DNA from 2 places in the Cytobacillus sp. OWB-43 genome. Region 2 is predicted to be linked to the other one. Evidence: riboswitches for the same ligand, from Rfam matches in the RefSeq annotation. Region 2 holds a riboswitch; the other holds the start of a gene.

Region 1 (7,274 bases), on a different contig from region 2:
AGTCAAAACAAGGAGAATCCCTAATGGTAGCCCGATCAGAATGGAAATAGCGAGAGAGATACCAACCATTTGGAAGGTTTGTATCGTTGATTCCCATAAATCAGCACCCCATGCATCAAGAAATTCGTTGATGGCGTTCATTGAGTGTCACTCCTTCCACATGGACTTGTTTCTCTTGTAAAAATTGTATGGCTTTGTTAATTTCTGCTGTATCGCCTTTAAAATGGACAAGCAACTGTCCGAATGCTTCATCTTTTAATCTTGTAATATTACCAGATAAGATATTAGGGAAAATATCATATTTTTTCGTTACTAATGCAAGTGCAGGATCACCTGATGATTCACCAAAGAAAGATAATGTTGCCACTTGGCCACTTTCACTTAATTCCTCTAATAGATCATCGGGGATATCATGTGAAAATAAGCTATTAACGAATCTTTTTGTTGTACTGTGTTGAGGAGAGGTAAAGATATCCTTCGTTCGTCCCTCTTCAATAATTTCCCCATTTTCCATAACGGCCACACAATCGCAAATCCTTTGGATAACATTCATCTCATGTGTAATAAGGAGAATCGTAATCCCTAATTCTTTATTGATTTTTAATAGCAAATCAAGAATTGCCTCTGTTGTATCTGGATCTAAGGCGCTTGTTGCTTCATCGCTGAGTAATACTTCTGGTTCATGCGATAATGCACGTGCAATAGCAACCCTTTGCTTTTGGCCACCAGATAACTCAGCTGGATAAGCATTTTGTTTTTCACTTAAACCGACAATCTCTAAATATTTATTAACGCGGCTCTTTACTTCTTTCTTATCTAATCCTGTTAGTTTAAGAGGGATAGCAATATTATCATAAACTGTTGCTGTTTTTAATAAGTTAAACCCTTGAAAAATCATGCCGATATGACTTCTTGCTTCACGGAGTTTTCCTGGTGTCAGCGTGGTTAAATCCACCCCATTGACTTTTACAGAACCACTATCAGGTTTTTCAAGTAAGTTCACACAGCGAATTAATGTACTTTTACCAGCGCCGCTGTATCCGATAACCCCGTAGATTTCTCCTTGATTCACTGATAGTGAGACATCCTTTAATGCATGGATGCTTCCTTGTTTTCCTGTAAAGGTTTTGGTTATATTCTTAAGCTCTATCATGATTTGATGCTCCCTCCGTAACGCTCATTTTTAATCATTTTACCAAGAGACGATAACTGATCCGTCAAATTCCTCTTCAACAAACTTTTCAATTTCTTCACTGCGGTAGATATCAGCTAATTTTTCAAGAATTTCATCATCTTTATTCTCCGTACGGACAGCAGCGTGGTTTACGTAAGGTGAATCCTTAGGCTCGATAAAGATAGCGTCTTTAGAAGGGACAAAACCAGCTTCAATTGCAAAGTTCGTGTTAATAGCTGCAGCGTCAAGCTCTTCTAGCTGACGAGCGATTTGAGCAGAGTCAAGTTCAATAAATTCATAGTTACCATTGTTTTTTTCAATATCACGAACTGTTGAATTAATACCTGTTTCAGGATCTAATTCGATTAATCCCGCTTTTTCAAATAGTAATAGAGCTCGGCCACTATTTGTTGGGTCACTCGGAAGACCGATTTTTGCGCCATCTTTTAATTCAGCTACATCTTTTACATTGAGTGCATAGATGCCCATCGGGAATGAAACGGTATCAAAAGATTTAACTAAATCTAAATTTCTATCTTCTTTAAATGCATTAAAATAAGGCTCAGTTTGAAAAATGTTTAAGTCAATCTCTTTTTCAGCTAATGCGACATTTGGCATCACATAATCAGTAAATACTTGTGATTTAATGTTGATATCTTCTTCTTTAGCTAATTCAATTACTTTTTCTAAGATTTGCTCATGTGGACCTGCAGTGACACCAATGACTAATTCTTCATCGTCATATAATCCTTCTGTAGAGTTGCTGGCTTCATCACTACCACATGCAGCTAAGCCTGTTAAAGATAAAAAGAATGTTCCAGTTAGTAACCATTTTTTCATGATGTTTGAACTCCTTTTTGTTCATTTTGTTTTTCTAATAATCGAAGTGCTTGTAAAACAGAATGTTCACTTATCTCGTTTTTCATAAAGTGAATAGATTCAGTTGGGCGTATCGCCTTTTTTACAATTGTCTTCATTAATTGCTCATCATTCACATCAATAGTTAGACTAGAGAGACTACTTGGCAATTGCCAGCTCTCATAAAACGGGAGAAGGTAATCAACTTCCGTCCATTTTTCTTCAATGGCCAATTGACCAAGAATCCCGTAAGCGACTAATTCCCCATGAAGAAAATCTTGGGCTGCATCCGCTACGGTTAGTCCATTATGAAACGAATGGGCACCAGCGATTCGTCCTGCCTTTTCGCCGAATCCACCGACCATACCCCCAGTCATGATAATCGTTTCAATCACACGGATAAGTGCTTTTGAGGTTTCGTTTTTGGCTACTGATTGTAGTGCGGCTTCACCATCATTAAGCAATGTATCTCGGCAAATTTTAGCTGAAAATTGCGAAACTTGTTTAGGTACAGGAAGTGTTTCTTCAGGGTAAAAACTTTCAATTAGAGCTTCAGCTTCATAAAACTTGGCTAATGTATCCCCAATTCCTGCTTTTAAATAAGTAATAGGCGCTTTAGCAATAATTTCAGGTTCAACCAATACGAGGGTTGTCGCAATAGGGAACTCGGTATAATGAGTAAAGCTGCCTTCTTCATTATAAAAAACACTTAATGGTGTCCATGCGGCACAGGTAGCTGCGATTGTCGGTATAAGAATGGATTGAACAGATGCTTCAATCGCAACTGCTTTTGTTATATCTAATGCTGTCCCACCACCAATACCTATTACGCCATTAGCACCATCATTTGTTATTATTTCTTGGATGTCATGGACCTTTTTTAAGGTAGTGTGACCATCTATATAATGAAGGTGAATGTTGTTATCTATTACTTCCTTGGGCAAGTAGGGTTGCACGGCTTGCCAAGCTTTTTTACCGGTTATTATATGGTATTTGGAAACAGAAATATCTTTAAGTAGGTCGGGGAGTTCTGTTAGAATGCCTGAACCTAATAAATAATGTCCTGGAGCCCCTTTTACGATTGTTACAGTCATTTCCTCTCCTCGTTTCTCTTTTGATGTGATGATAAAAACAAAAATGCCTCTCATCATGAGAGGCATAAATATACTAGAATAGTAGTAAACCTCTCTCATATATCAAAATACCAAAAAGTATTTTGCAGGATTTAGCACCTGTTCATATGGGTATATGAATGGTTGCCGGGCGTCGCAGGGCCAGTCCCTCAGCCGCTCTTTATAAGAGAAAATGCTTTATTAAATTATATTCATAATATTATCTATTACATGAAAAGTCAATAACATAATTGAAATTAATCATTAAACTAGTGATGGTGTTCTACTTGTGGGGTGTTTTCTTCAATCGGATGAATTGAGTTCTTCGCTTCTTGATGAATTCCCGATGCACAGATAATGGCGATGCTTAATAAGAATGTTAGATAGAAGGGCACAGGTCGATTTTTCAATGCTTCCTTTAATGAATGTTTTTTGTGCATGAGAAGCATCATGGCAAAAATACTAATTAAATAAATCAGATCCATGCTAATGATCATAAATGTAACTTCACTGGGTACCAACATAATGCCTAGCATTGCCCCCATCATACTTCCCATGAGACTTGACGCTTGAGCTTCAACGAGTCCGTTTGTTGTAAACGGTAGTCCTATAAAAATGGCAATGACAGCGCTAATGAGAATTGATAATACAGTTGCTTTAGCCATTTCTGGTAACCACACAGATATAATCAAACCGATTGTTAAGCTACTCGTCATACCAACCACCATGGGAATACATTTAGAATATTTTGTAGCTATTTCTTTCTTTTTTCTAACGGCACTAATAAAGAAAAAGAAACTGTAGCCGACAACTAGAAAAAGACTGAACAAAGCAAGCATATACAAATTACCCTCCTTTGGATGCTCATAAAATACCTCGATGCCTCCTTTCATATATATTTTGTATCGTAGTGATTATGTCAGTGCAATGATAAGAAACTTTTTATACTGTTCATTCGTAAATGAATAAAGCAATATTTTCAAACTAAGAAAAGTGGTAGTCTTGGTTTATAAGTTTTCATTCAGAACAGTTTTATAAAAAAAGGAGTTTTTATATGAGGGAAGAAATAAAGATTAGACCGATACATATAAATGATGCAAGAGATATTCATGAAATGCATAGGCAAGATTCTATTATTCAACAAACAATGGCCTTATCATCGAGGAGATTAAAAGATATTGAAGATTATATTGAAGGACTTACATAAGAAGACCATGTATTTGTTGCAGAATGTAACGGTCATGTTCGAGGGATAGCTTCCTTAGAAGAGAGAAGTGGAAAGTTAAGATATAGCGGGAATGTGTCCATCTCTATTAATGAAGAAGTACAAGGAAGAGGGATTGGCAAGACGCTTCTTGAGCGAATAGTAAAGCTTGCCGATGAAGAGTTAGGACTCATCAGATTAGAGTTAGATGTATGTGCAGATAATATAAGGGCGATTGCATTATATGAAATGTTTAACGAGGCTTTGTCTAGCTCCGGACGCCATCGGCTCGAGGTCATAAGCCAATCCGTCAAAAAGGTTAAAAAACAACCTTTCTGCCGGCTCGTCTTATGCTTGTCACCGATAAGCGGGCGCCCTGCGCTTTTCTAATTTATAGATGTTATTATTATGGGAAGAATTAAAGAGAACCTTTAAATAGAAACGATTTAATGTTAAAATTTCACTTCCTGCACGTTAATTAAATCATAACTAAAGGAGAACAGCTGCTTTGAATCACTTAATAATGGAACAACTAAAAACCTATTTTAAAGGAATCAACCCAGATGATTTAGTTATGGAGCAGATGGAATTTGAAGAAAATGTGTATGATATCCTGTTGGAAGATTGGGGAGAGTCAATTGGCTCGGTTCGTATGGATGAATTAGGTGTGGCAGAGTTTTTCATTTATACGGATGAACTAGATGAAATTCCAGGGGAAATGAGTAAGTTTGATATGATCATGCAAGCAGAGCAGTTTATAGAAAGGTTCTATGATTCGACTTTCAGGCATGGGTTATATTTGTCAGCATACATTGACTTAGGTGAATATCATATGATTTTATATAATCGCAAAGATGAGCGGTTGAATAAGGAACTCCCTCATTCTGGAATTAGTTTTACAATGCTTAGTAATGGGGTATTAAGTGCAGTCGAAAGAGAAAGCATGGATTTTGAACTTGTCTATCCCAAAACACTGATTACGAATGAAGAAGCGAAGCGGATTTATTTAAATCATTTAGGAATTCTACCTGTTATTGCAAAGTATGATAATAACATATTTGTCAATGGTGATGATGAGTATCACTATGTTTATCAGTTGGAGGATTTTATTCTTGGTGTACACACAAATGGGGGAATACTTACCTCGGATTCGTTTGGTGTTGGCAAAACGCTGATGACATCCTTACCCGATTTGGCTGAATTTATAGATATTTATACATTGGCGGGAATGACGGAAGACCATATGCTTGTAGCTGAAGCAAAAACGAAAAGTGGTAGACTAGAGGTATGGAGTAAGTTACCTAAAAAATCTTTACGGGTGAGTGAGGAAGATTTATTAGATGATGAATTAGATATCCCTGGTGCGATAAAATTTGTATTCAATGCGGATGGAAGACTGCTTAAATTAATGGGCTTAGATGATTCTGAAACGTTTGTTTCTGGACATGTTAATTCGAAAGTGGCGCTTTTAACTGCTACATCAGTGTTACAAGCAGTTTGTGATAACCCTCATGATTATTTTAAACTGCAACAATTAGACAATAATGGAATAAGTCAAAAACCCGCAAACGGCATATACGATTTTACGTTTATTCGACAAGAAAGGGGCGTTCAAGTAGCTGATGCTTTGGTTCATATTCAAATAGACGATACAGGCTTGGTGAAATATGTAGATGTAGATAGTGAGGTACTCCAAGACTTCTCAAAGGTATCATTTGTCGCAAGCCTTACATTTAAAGCGGCAACAGAAATGATTAAGGAAAAGCTTTTTATGGAATTAAGCTGGGGAAAGAATATAGAGAAGCATCAATACACATTAACTTATTTACCGACCTATCCACTTACTACTGGTCATATTAAAATGATTGATATGAATACAGGGGAACCGTGGGTTATTGACACGAGTTGTATGGATCAATATTAAAACGAATACTGCCTTTTATGCTGAATAATGTATAAAGGCATTTTTTAATTAAGTGGCTAATACAAAGATACAAGGCTAAAGGTCTTGAAAATCGAGTTTAATATATTTTTAATTGGGTAAAAGGTGTAAGGGATTTGTCGAACGGTTGTGTATTCTGTCAGACAAAGAATAATAAATAAAATTTGTCTTAAACTATAACAAAGGTTTTTAGAGGCAGATTAAAGTGAAGTAGAAAAGATTTTTGGGAAAGGAACAATCTATGAAGAGAGTATCGAATGTTTTTTGGATAACTGTAGTAATTGTATTTATTTTTGTCGCTTTAGGTGTAGCGATTCCTAGTGTGTTCGAAAGGATAACAGCTAATTTACAAGATTTATTAACAAATGGTTTTGGATGGTATTACCTTATTTTGGTAACGATCATTGTCGTATTTTGTCTATTTCTCATTTTTAGTCCTATTGGCTCGATTAAATTAGGGAAACAGGATTCTAAACCGGAATTCTCTACTATCTCTTGGTTTGCGATGTTGTTTAGTGCTGGTATGGGCATCGGGCTTGTATTCTGGGGAGCGGCAGAACCGGTATCTCATTATGTCACACCTCCACTGGCGAACGGAGAGACAGATGAAGCGTTTAGAGAATCTTTACGATATACTTTCTTTCATTGGGGCATACATGCATGGGCTATATATGGACTTGTCGCTTTAGTATTAGCCTATTTTCAATTTAGAAAAGATGAACCGGGTTTAATCTCAGCCACATTAAAGCCTCTTTTTGGAAAAGCGATGGACGGTTTTTGGGGTACACTAATTGATGTATTGGCTGTATTTGCAACAGTTGTAGGGGTAGCAACGACCTTAGGGTTTGGTGCAGCACAAATTAATGGAGGATTAACGTATTTATTCGGGATCCCTGACAGTTTTATAGTACAAGTAATCATCGTTGCGATTGTCACAGTATTATTTATGCTTTCAGCGTGGTCAGGCTTGAGTAAAGGCATTCA
Region 2 (7,274 bases):
TTAAAAAAACCTTTTTCAATTGCAACATATTGGGGAGCATAAAAAAGAGATCTTGTGACCTCACCGATACGTATTTTTGTCACATCCTCTTTTCCACAAGCTGCAAGAGGAATGAGTAGAACAGAAATACAGAGAAGCATGAAGCTCCATTTAAGCCATTTTTTCATTTGAGAACCTCCTCATTCAATGTTTCTTAGATTTTTGCATCTAAACTATCTTATGAGGGTGACAAATTTGTGTGATTGCCCATGTGAAATTTTTACTATATGTAAAGGAGGGAAAAGCATTGATAATCGATAAATGGCGGTTTCCATCTCCGCATCCTCAAGTGAAATTATCAATCATTACATACTTATCTAATGATCTAAAAATCAAAGGTCTATTAGCTGAACCAGAAAATAAAAACGTATCAGAAGGTTTTCTATATTTAAGAGGTGGGATTAAGAACGTCGGTAAAGTGCGCCCTAGTCGGATTGTACAGTTTGCCCTCCAAGGTTTCATTGTATTTGCGCCTTTTTATCAGGGCAATCAAGGAGGGGAGGGAAATGAAGATTTTGCAGGTGATGATCGTTATGACGCTTTTTCAGCTTTTCAACTTTTAGCAGAACACCCTCGGGTTAAAAGGGTACATGTCTTTGGGTTTTCTAGAGGAGGTGTAATGGCGTTATTAACAGCCTTACATATGCCTAAAGCGGCTTCAGTTGTTACGTGGGGTGGTGTTAGCGATATGTTCCTCACATATGAAGAAAGAGTGGACTTGCGTAAAATGATGAAACGAGTCATCGGTGGAACGCCTCATAAATACCCAGAAAGATATGAATATCGCACACCATTATATGAACTTAATCAACTGCAAGCAAATGTATTAATTATTCATGGTGTCTTAGATCATAATGTTTCTGTCGAGCATGCCTTCCGCTTAGAGAAGCGATTAAAAGAGTTAGGTAAACCTGTAGATACATGGTATTTCAAAGAATATACGCATTATTTTCCGCCAGCTATTAATAGACAAATTGTCCGTGATCTTGGGCGGTGGATGAAAGAACAATAAGCTTTATTGTATAGAGATTGTAAGATACAATAGTAATATAAAACTCGATGAACAAGGAGCAAAACAATTATGGGTATGCCTTTAGAATTAAATACAATGATCGTTACGAAAGGAAGAGAAGAGAGGCTAAATGAAAACCTTTTTACATTAACAAAAGAAGGATACCGCCTCTACCCACTAAATATTCCACTTGAAGTAAAGAAAACAAGAGACGGTGAAATCAGTGGAATGGGAAGCATCCAAAAGTTAGAAATGGAAAATGATTGTACGAAAATCTTTTATCAACTGATTTCGCTAAAAACTACAAATTAAAAATTGGCCCGACTGCTTTTGCAGTGTTGGGCTTATTTTGTATACAAATGTCTATTGAAACTTTGCATGAATATAAGTATTTATTAATCGGTGTCCATCAACAAAAGATCATCGTTTCTTAAGTTAGCAGCTAATTTGTAGACTCATAAAGGGCGAATATTGGATACATAGGAAAGATAGTGAGTGGTGGCTATATGAAACAAGCCGTCGATTGCAACTTGGTGAGATTAGCTAATCGATTGACTTAAGTTAATCGCACTTATTAGAAATCGAAGCCGGTTGAACCGGTATTTTGACCCTCAAAAATAAACAGTGAGTGATGAGTGAAGTGAAATTATTGAAACAAAAAACCTTCGAGTCGGATGCTCGAAGGTTTTTTTAATTAAGCGATAGGACCGCCTTTTTCAGCGATTTCACTAGAGATATTACCGAATTTCTTGAAGTTTTCACGGAATTCATTAGCAAGTTCTTTTGCTTTTACATTATATGCATCTTGGTCTGGCCAAGTTTTGTTAGGCAATAGTACTTCATCTGGAACACCAGTTACATGTTGAGGAATTTCTAAACCGAATACTTGGTCAGTTACTGTCTCAACAGAATTTAGTTCGCCTTCTAGAGCAGCTTCAACCATTGCTCGTGTATAAGCAAGCTTCATACGGCTTCCTACACCATATTCTCCACCAGTCCAACCAGTGTTTACTAGGAATACTTTCGCGTTATGCTCGTCAATTTTTTTACCAAGCATTTCTGCATACTGTTGAGCTGGTAATGGTAAGAATGGTGATCCAAAACAAGTGGAGAAAGTCGCTTGTGGTGAAGTAATACCACGCTCAGTACCAGCCAGCTTAGAAGTGTATCCACTTAGGAAGTGATACATTGCTTGTTCTTTATTCAATTTAGAGATTGGAGGTAATACACCAGAAGCATCAGCTGTTAAGAAGATAATAGTATTCGGGTGACCTGCAATACTCGGGTCAACAATATTGTCAATTGCTTGTAATTGGTAAGCCGCACGCGTGTTTTCCGTTAGCGTATTGTCCGCATAATCTGCTACGCGTGTTTCTTTGTCTAATACAACATTCTCAAGTACAGCGCCAAAACGGATGGCATCGAAAATTTGTGGTTCTTTTTCACGTGTAAGGTCGATACACTTCGCATAGCAGCCACCTTCAATGTTGAATACTCCATTTGGAGACCAGCCATGCTCATCATCACCGATTAAACGACGGTTGGGATCAGCTGATAATGTTGTTTTACCAGTTCCGGAAAGGCCAAAGAATAAAGCAACATCACCTTCGCGGCCAACATTGGCTGAACAGTGCATAGGGAGAATTCCATTTTCAGGAAGCATGTAGTTCATAACAGAGAAAATAGATTTTTTCATCTCACCAGCATACTCAGTACCACCAATAAGTACAATACGGCGTTCGAATGAAACGATGATAAAAGTTTCTGAAGCTGTACCGTCAACTGCTGGGTCTGCTTTGAAATTAGGTGCTGAAATAACTGTAAATTCAGATTCGTGATCTAATAAATCTTCTTCTGTAGGACGAATAAACAATTGGTGTGCAAAAAGGTTATGCCAAGCATATTCATTAATTACTTGGATTGGCATACGGTGTTTTTTATCCGCACCAGCAAATCCTTTGAATACGAAAACTTCTTCTTTCTCTTTTAAGAAAGCAATCACCTTGTTGTATAAGTTATTGAAGACTGCTTCAGAAATTGGTTGGTTCACACTTCCCCAGTCAATTTTATCTTTAGAGCTTGCTTCTTCAACAGTATATTTGTCTTTAGGTGAACGACCTGTATACTTACCTGTTGTCGCGCGAATTGCACCAGTAGATGTAAGAACACCTTCGTTTCTGTTTAATACTTTTTCAACTAGTTGCGGCACAGATAATTGAACTTGGATGTTTTCGCCTTTTAGTAAATCATTTAACTCAGTTATCGATACAGAATTCATCTGATGAATACCTTCCTTTATATAATATTATTTAAGAGATATGCATCTCAGTCGCTATTTGTGATTATTTCTTCAAAAATAGTATAACACATTTATTCATTCAGTCTATACTATATAAATCATTTTTATATAATTAATGAAATTGTCACAAATACAGGCAGTATTCATTATAAATAGCTTTTGCAAATTTAAAAAGGATAATCAGCAAATTTAATGTAATTTTTATATATATTAAGGAAAAAGAACGGTATGATCTTAACTAAAATTATCCGTTATCAAAACTAAAGTTTATAGAGTCGGATATGACAATTTTTACATTGAATTGTTAATGAAAAACATTTGACTATATTCCATGTGTAAGTTATGATGAATCCTTGAACGGATACTCTCTTATCCCGAGCTGGTGGAGGGACAGGCCCTATGAAACCCAGCAACCTGCCAACTACATTTTCATGAGCAAAGGTGCTAACCTGATGCAAGGATTTATTACTCACTATCCTTGAACGATAAGAGTGAAAGGCGCGAATCATTTTGCTTCAACCTTTTCACTAAATCAGAGAAGAGGTTTTTTTTCATGCTTTTTAACATGATGTTGGCGAATACGAGGAGCGGCTTTTGGAATGTACTATTTATGTATGGGAAAAAGACCAACCATTTTATTCTCAATATTCCAAGTTAGCGCATAGGTTATTAAGGGTATGAGATAAACATTGGCCCATAAATAATGAAGATTCAAATAAGGGAATGAGTTCCGTATCAAAAATAAAGACTATAATAAAGTCTTATTGATTCGATAAATAAGGAGGAAGTCAGATGTCAACAAAACGTAGATTGTTTACTTCTGAATCAGTAACTGAAGGTCATCCGGATAAGATCAGTGACCAAATATCTGATGCAATATTAGATGCTATTTTATCACAGGACCCAAATGCGAGGGTTGCTGCGGAAACGTCTGTTACTACAGGTCTTGTATTGGTTGCAGGAGAAATCACTACATCCACATATGTAGATATTCCAAAAATCGTTCGTGAAACCATTAAGGAAATTGGTTATACACGTGCAAAATATGGCTTTGACTCTGAAACATGTGCTGTATTAACTTCTATTGATGAACAGTCAGCTGATATTGCTATGGGTGTAGACCAAGCATTAGAAGCGCGTGAAGGACAGATGACTGATGCAGAAATTGAAGCCATTGGTGCTGGAGATCAAGGTTTAATGTTTGGCTTTGCATGTAATGAAACAAAAGAGCTTATGCCATTACCTATTTCATTAGCTCATAAACTTTCTCGCCGTTTAGCTGAAGTAAGAAAAGAGGAAATCTTACCTTACCTTCGCCCAGATGGTAAAACACAAGTAACAGTAGAATATGATGAAAACAACAAACCTGTACGTATTGATACAATTGTTATCTCTACGCAGCACCATCCAGAAATTAGTTTAGAGCAAATTCAACGCAATTTAAAAGAGCATGTAATTAACCCAGTTGTTCCTACTGAATTAATTGATGAAAACACAAAATACTTCATCAACCCAACAGGTCGCTTCGTTATTGGTGGACCTCAAGGTGATGCTGGCTTAACTGGTAGAAAAATTATCGTTGACACATACGGCGGTTATGCACGTCACGGTGGTGGTGCATTCTCTGGTAAGGATGCAACGAAAGTTGACCGTTCAGCTGCTTACGCAGCTCGCTATGTAGCAAAGAATATCGTTGCTGCTGGACTAGCTGACAAAGCGGAAGTACAATTAGCATATGCAATTGGTGTTGCTCAGCCGGTATCCATCAGTATTGATACATTTGGAACTGGAGTAGTATCTGAGGATGTTTTAGTTAAAGTTGTTAGAAACAATTTTGACCTCCGTCCTGCTGGCATTATCAAAATGCTTGATTTACGCCGTCCGATTTACAAGCAAACAGCCGCTTATGGACATTTTGGTCGTACAGATATTGATTTACCTTGGGAGCGCACAGATAAAGCGGAAGAATTGCGTAAGGAAGCTTTAAAATAAATTAGAAAATTATGGCTGTAGAAAACTCCTTTAATGAGTTTTCTACAGTTTTTTTATGTGGAAAAGGGGCTATCGTTAAATTTTAATAAACGTACAATTGAGCCAAAGCGATTAGCTCGTACTTCAAGAAGTGGAATAGCCAAAGATAGAAGAGTAAAAGTCGTTTTTTTAGATATTACAGTAGCAAATAAATATAATATTTTAAGCCCCCTAATAATGGACAAAAACCCTTAAGGAAACGATTTCATATAAAATTAAAATAATTGTCATCTTTTCGTCTTAAATTGAGGGTAAAGAATAAACATCCTTAAGTATATGAAGAAGTAAACATGAACATACTGCCTAGCATAAATCATTCCATTTTTTTTTCGAAAGGTGAAACTTTTTAAAATAACTTATCGTCTATACAAGGTATGGGAAAAAATACAAACTAGATGAAATAAAAAGTAGGTGACGTACATAATGTGTGGTTTTATTGGTTGTATACATGATCAAGCACAAAAAGTACAAGAAGCAGATAAGCAATTTGAGAATATGAATAACATTATTACTCATCGTGGACCAGATGATTCAGGATATTATCGTGCAGACCATATCCAATTTGGCTTCCGTCGATTAAGTATTATAGACATTGAAAGTGGTCATCAACCACTGACTTATGACAATGGTAAATACTGGATTATTTTTAATGGAGAAGTTTATAACTATGTTGAACTACGTGAGGAATTAATCAATAAAGGACTAACTTTTGAAACTAATTCGGATACTGAAGTGATTATTGCTTTGTACAGTTATTACAAGGAGAAGGCGGCAGAAAAGCTGAGAGGTATGTTTTCCTTCGTTATTTGGGATAAAGAAAAGCAAGAAGTTTTTGGAGCGAGAGATCCTTTTGGAATCAAACCATTCTATTATTTTGAAGATGGTGAAACCACTTATTTTGCCTCTGAAAAGAAAAGTATCCTGTTGGCATTAAAAAACGATGTCATTAATTATGATGCTTTGCAGTATTATATGACTTATCAATTTGTACCTGAACCGATGACAATGTCGGTGGGTATAAAGAAACTTGAGCCAGGTCATTATTTCAAGAAGAAAATCGGTGGATCTATGCATATCCAGCGTTATTGGAAAGCACATTTCCAACCTGTACAAAAAGAAGAATCTCAGTTTATTAAAGAGATTCAAGATGTTTTAACTGACTCAGTTAAAATGCATATGCGCAGTGATGTACCCGTAGGTTCGTTTTTATCCGGCGGGATTGATTCTTCTATTATTGCATCAATAGCAAAACAGTTTCACCCTAATATTAAAACGTTTTCAGTAGGTTTTGAAAGAGATGGTTTTAGTGAAGTGGATGTGGCTAAAGAAACAGCTGAAAAACTAGGTGTTGAAAATATAAGCTATATCATCTCTCCAGAAGAATATATGCAAGAAGTTCCAAAAATTATGTGGCACACGGATGATCCATTAGCGGACCCTGCTTGCGTTCCACTTTACTTTGTCGCAAGGGAAGCAAGAAAACATGTAACGGTGGTATTATCAGGCGAAGGTGCTGATGAATTGTTTGGTGGATATAATATATATCGTGAACCACAGGATTTGGAAATTTTTAGTAAAATGCCTTCGGCAGGAAGAAAGTTATTGCGTACCCTTTCTCGAATCATGCCAGAGGGGATGAGGGGTAAGAGCTTTATTGAACGAGGAACGACGCCAATGGAAGAACGCTACATTGGCAATGCGAAAATGTTCTTAGAACATGAAAAAAGAGAATTATTGCAGGTTTATAATGAGAAGAATGATTTTAAAGATATTACCCGTCCATTATATGCTGAAAGTGCAGCCTATGATGCGGTTAATCAAATGCAGTATATTGATATTCATACTTGGATGCGCGGAGATATTCTTTTAAAAGCAGATAAAATGACGATGGCA

Evidence for each region. Region 2 has a riboswitch for S-adenosylmethionine ahead of metK (methionine adenosyltransferase). Riboswitches for the same ligand answer to the same signal wherever they lie in the genome.
Region 1: it holds a riboswitch for S-adenosylmethionine, as region 2 does, so the genes downstream of both, U9M49_RS20695 (iron-containing alcohol dehydrogenase family protein) here and metK (methionine adenosyltransferase) in region 2, are expected to answer to the same signal.

The regions. Positions count from the first base shown of each region.
Region 1 is NZ_JAYEFF010000008.1:104,551-111,824, forward strand. It holds gene U9M49_RS20680 (methionine ABC transporter permease) at 1-141, opposite strand, end outside; gene U9M49_RS20685 (methionine ABC transporter ATP-binding protein) at 116-1,153, opposite strand; gene U9M49_RS20690 (MetQ/NlpA family ABC transporter substrate-binding protein) at 1,193-2,014, opposite strand; gene U9M49_RS20695 (iron-containing alcohol dehydrogenase family protein) at 2,011-3,126, opposite strand; SAM riboswitch class I at 3,219-3,334, opposite strand; gene U9M49_RS20700 (hypothetical protein) at 3,414-3,983, opposite strand; gene U9M49_RS20705 (hypothetical protein) at 4,199-4,351, shown strand; partial or broken gene U9M49_RS20710 (GNAT family N-acetyltransferase) at 4,367-4,738, shown strand; gene U9M49_RS20715 (hypothetical protein) at 4,857-6,272, shown strand; gene U9M49_RS20720 (glycine betaine uptake BCCT transporter) at 6,532-7,274, shown strand, end outside.
Region 2 is NZ_JAYEFF010000006.1:151,739-159,012, reverse strand. It holds gene U9M49_RS18855 (ABC transporter substrate-binding protein) at 1-167, opposite strand, end outside; gene U9M49_RS18850 (alpha/beta hydrolase family protein) at 287-1,051, shown strand; gene U9M49_RS18845 (DUF2584 domain-containing protein) at 1,121-1,363, shown strand; gene pckA (phosphoenolpyruvate carboxykinase (ATP)) at 1,746-3,329, opposite strand; SAM riboswitch class I at 3,717-3,842, shown strand; gene metK (methionine adenosyltransferase) at 4,143-5,342, shown strand; gene asnB (asparagine synthase (glutamine-hydrolyzing)) at 5,805-7,274, shown strand, end outside.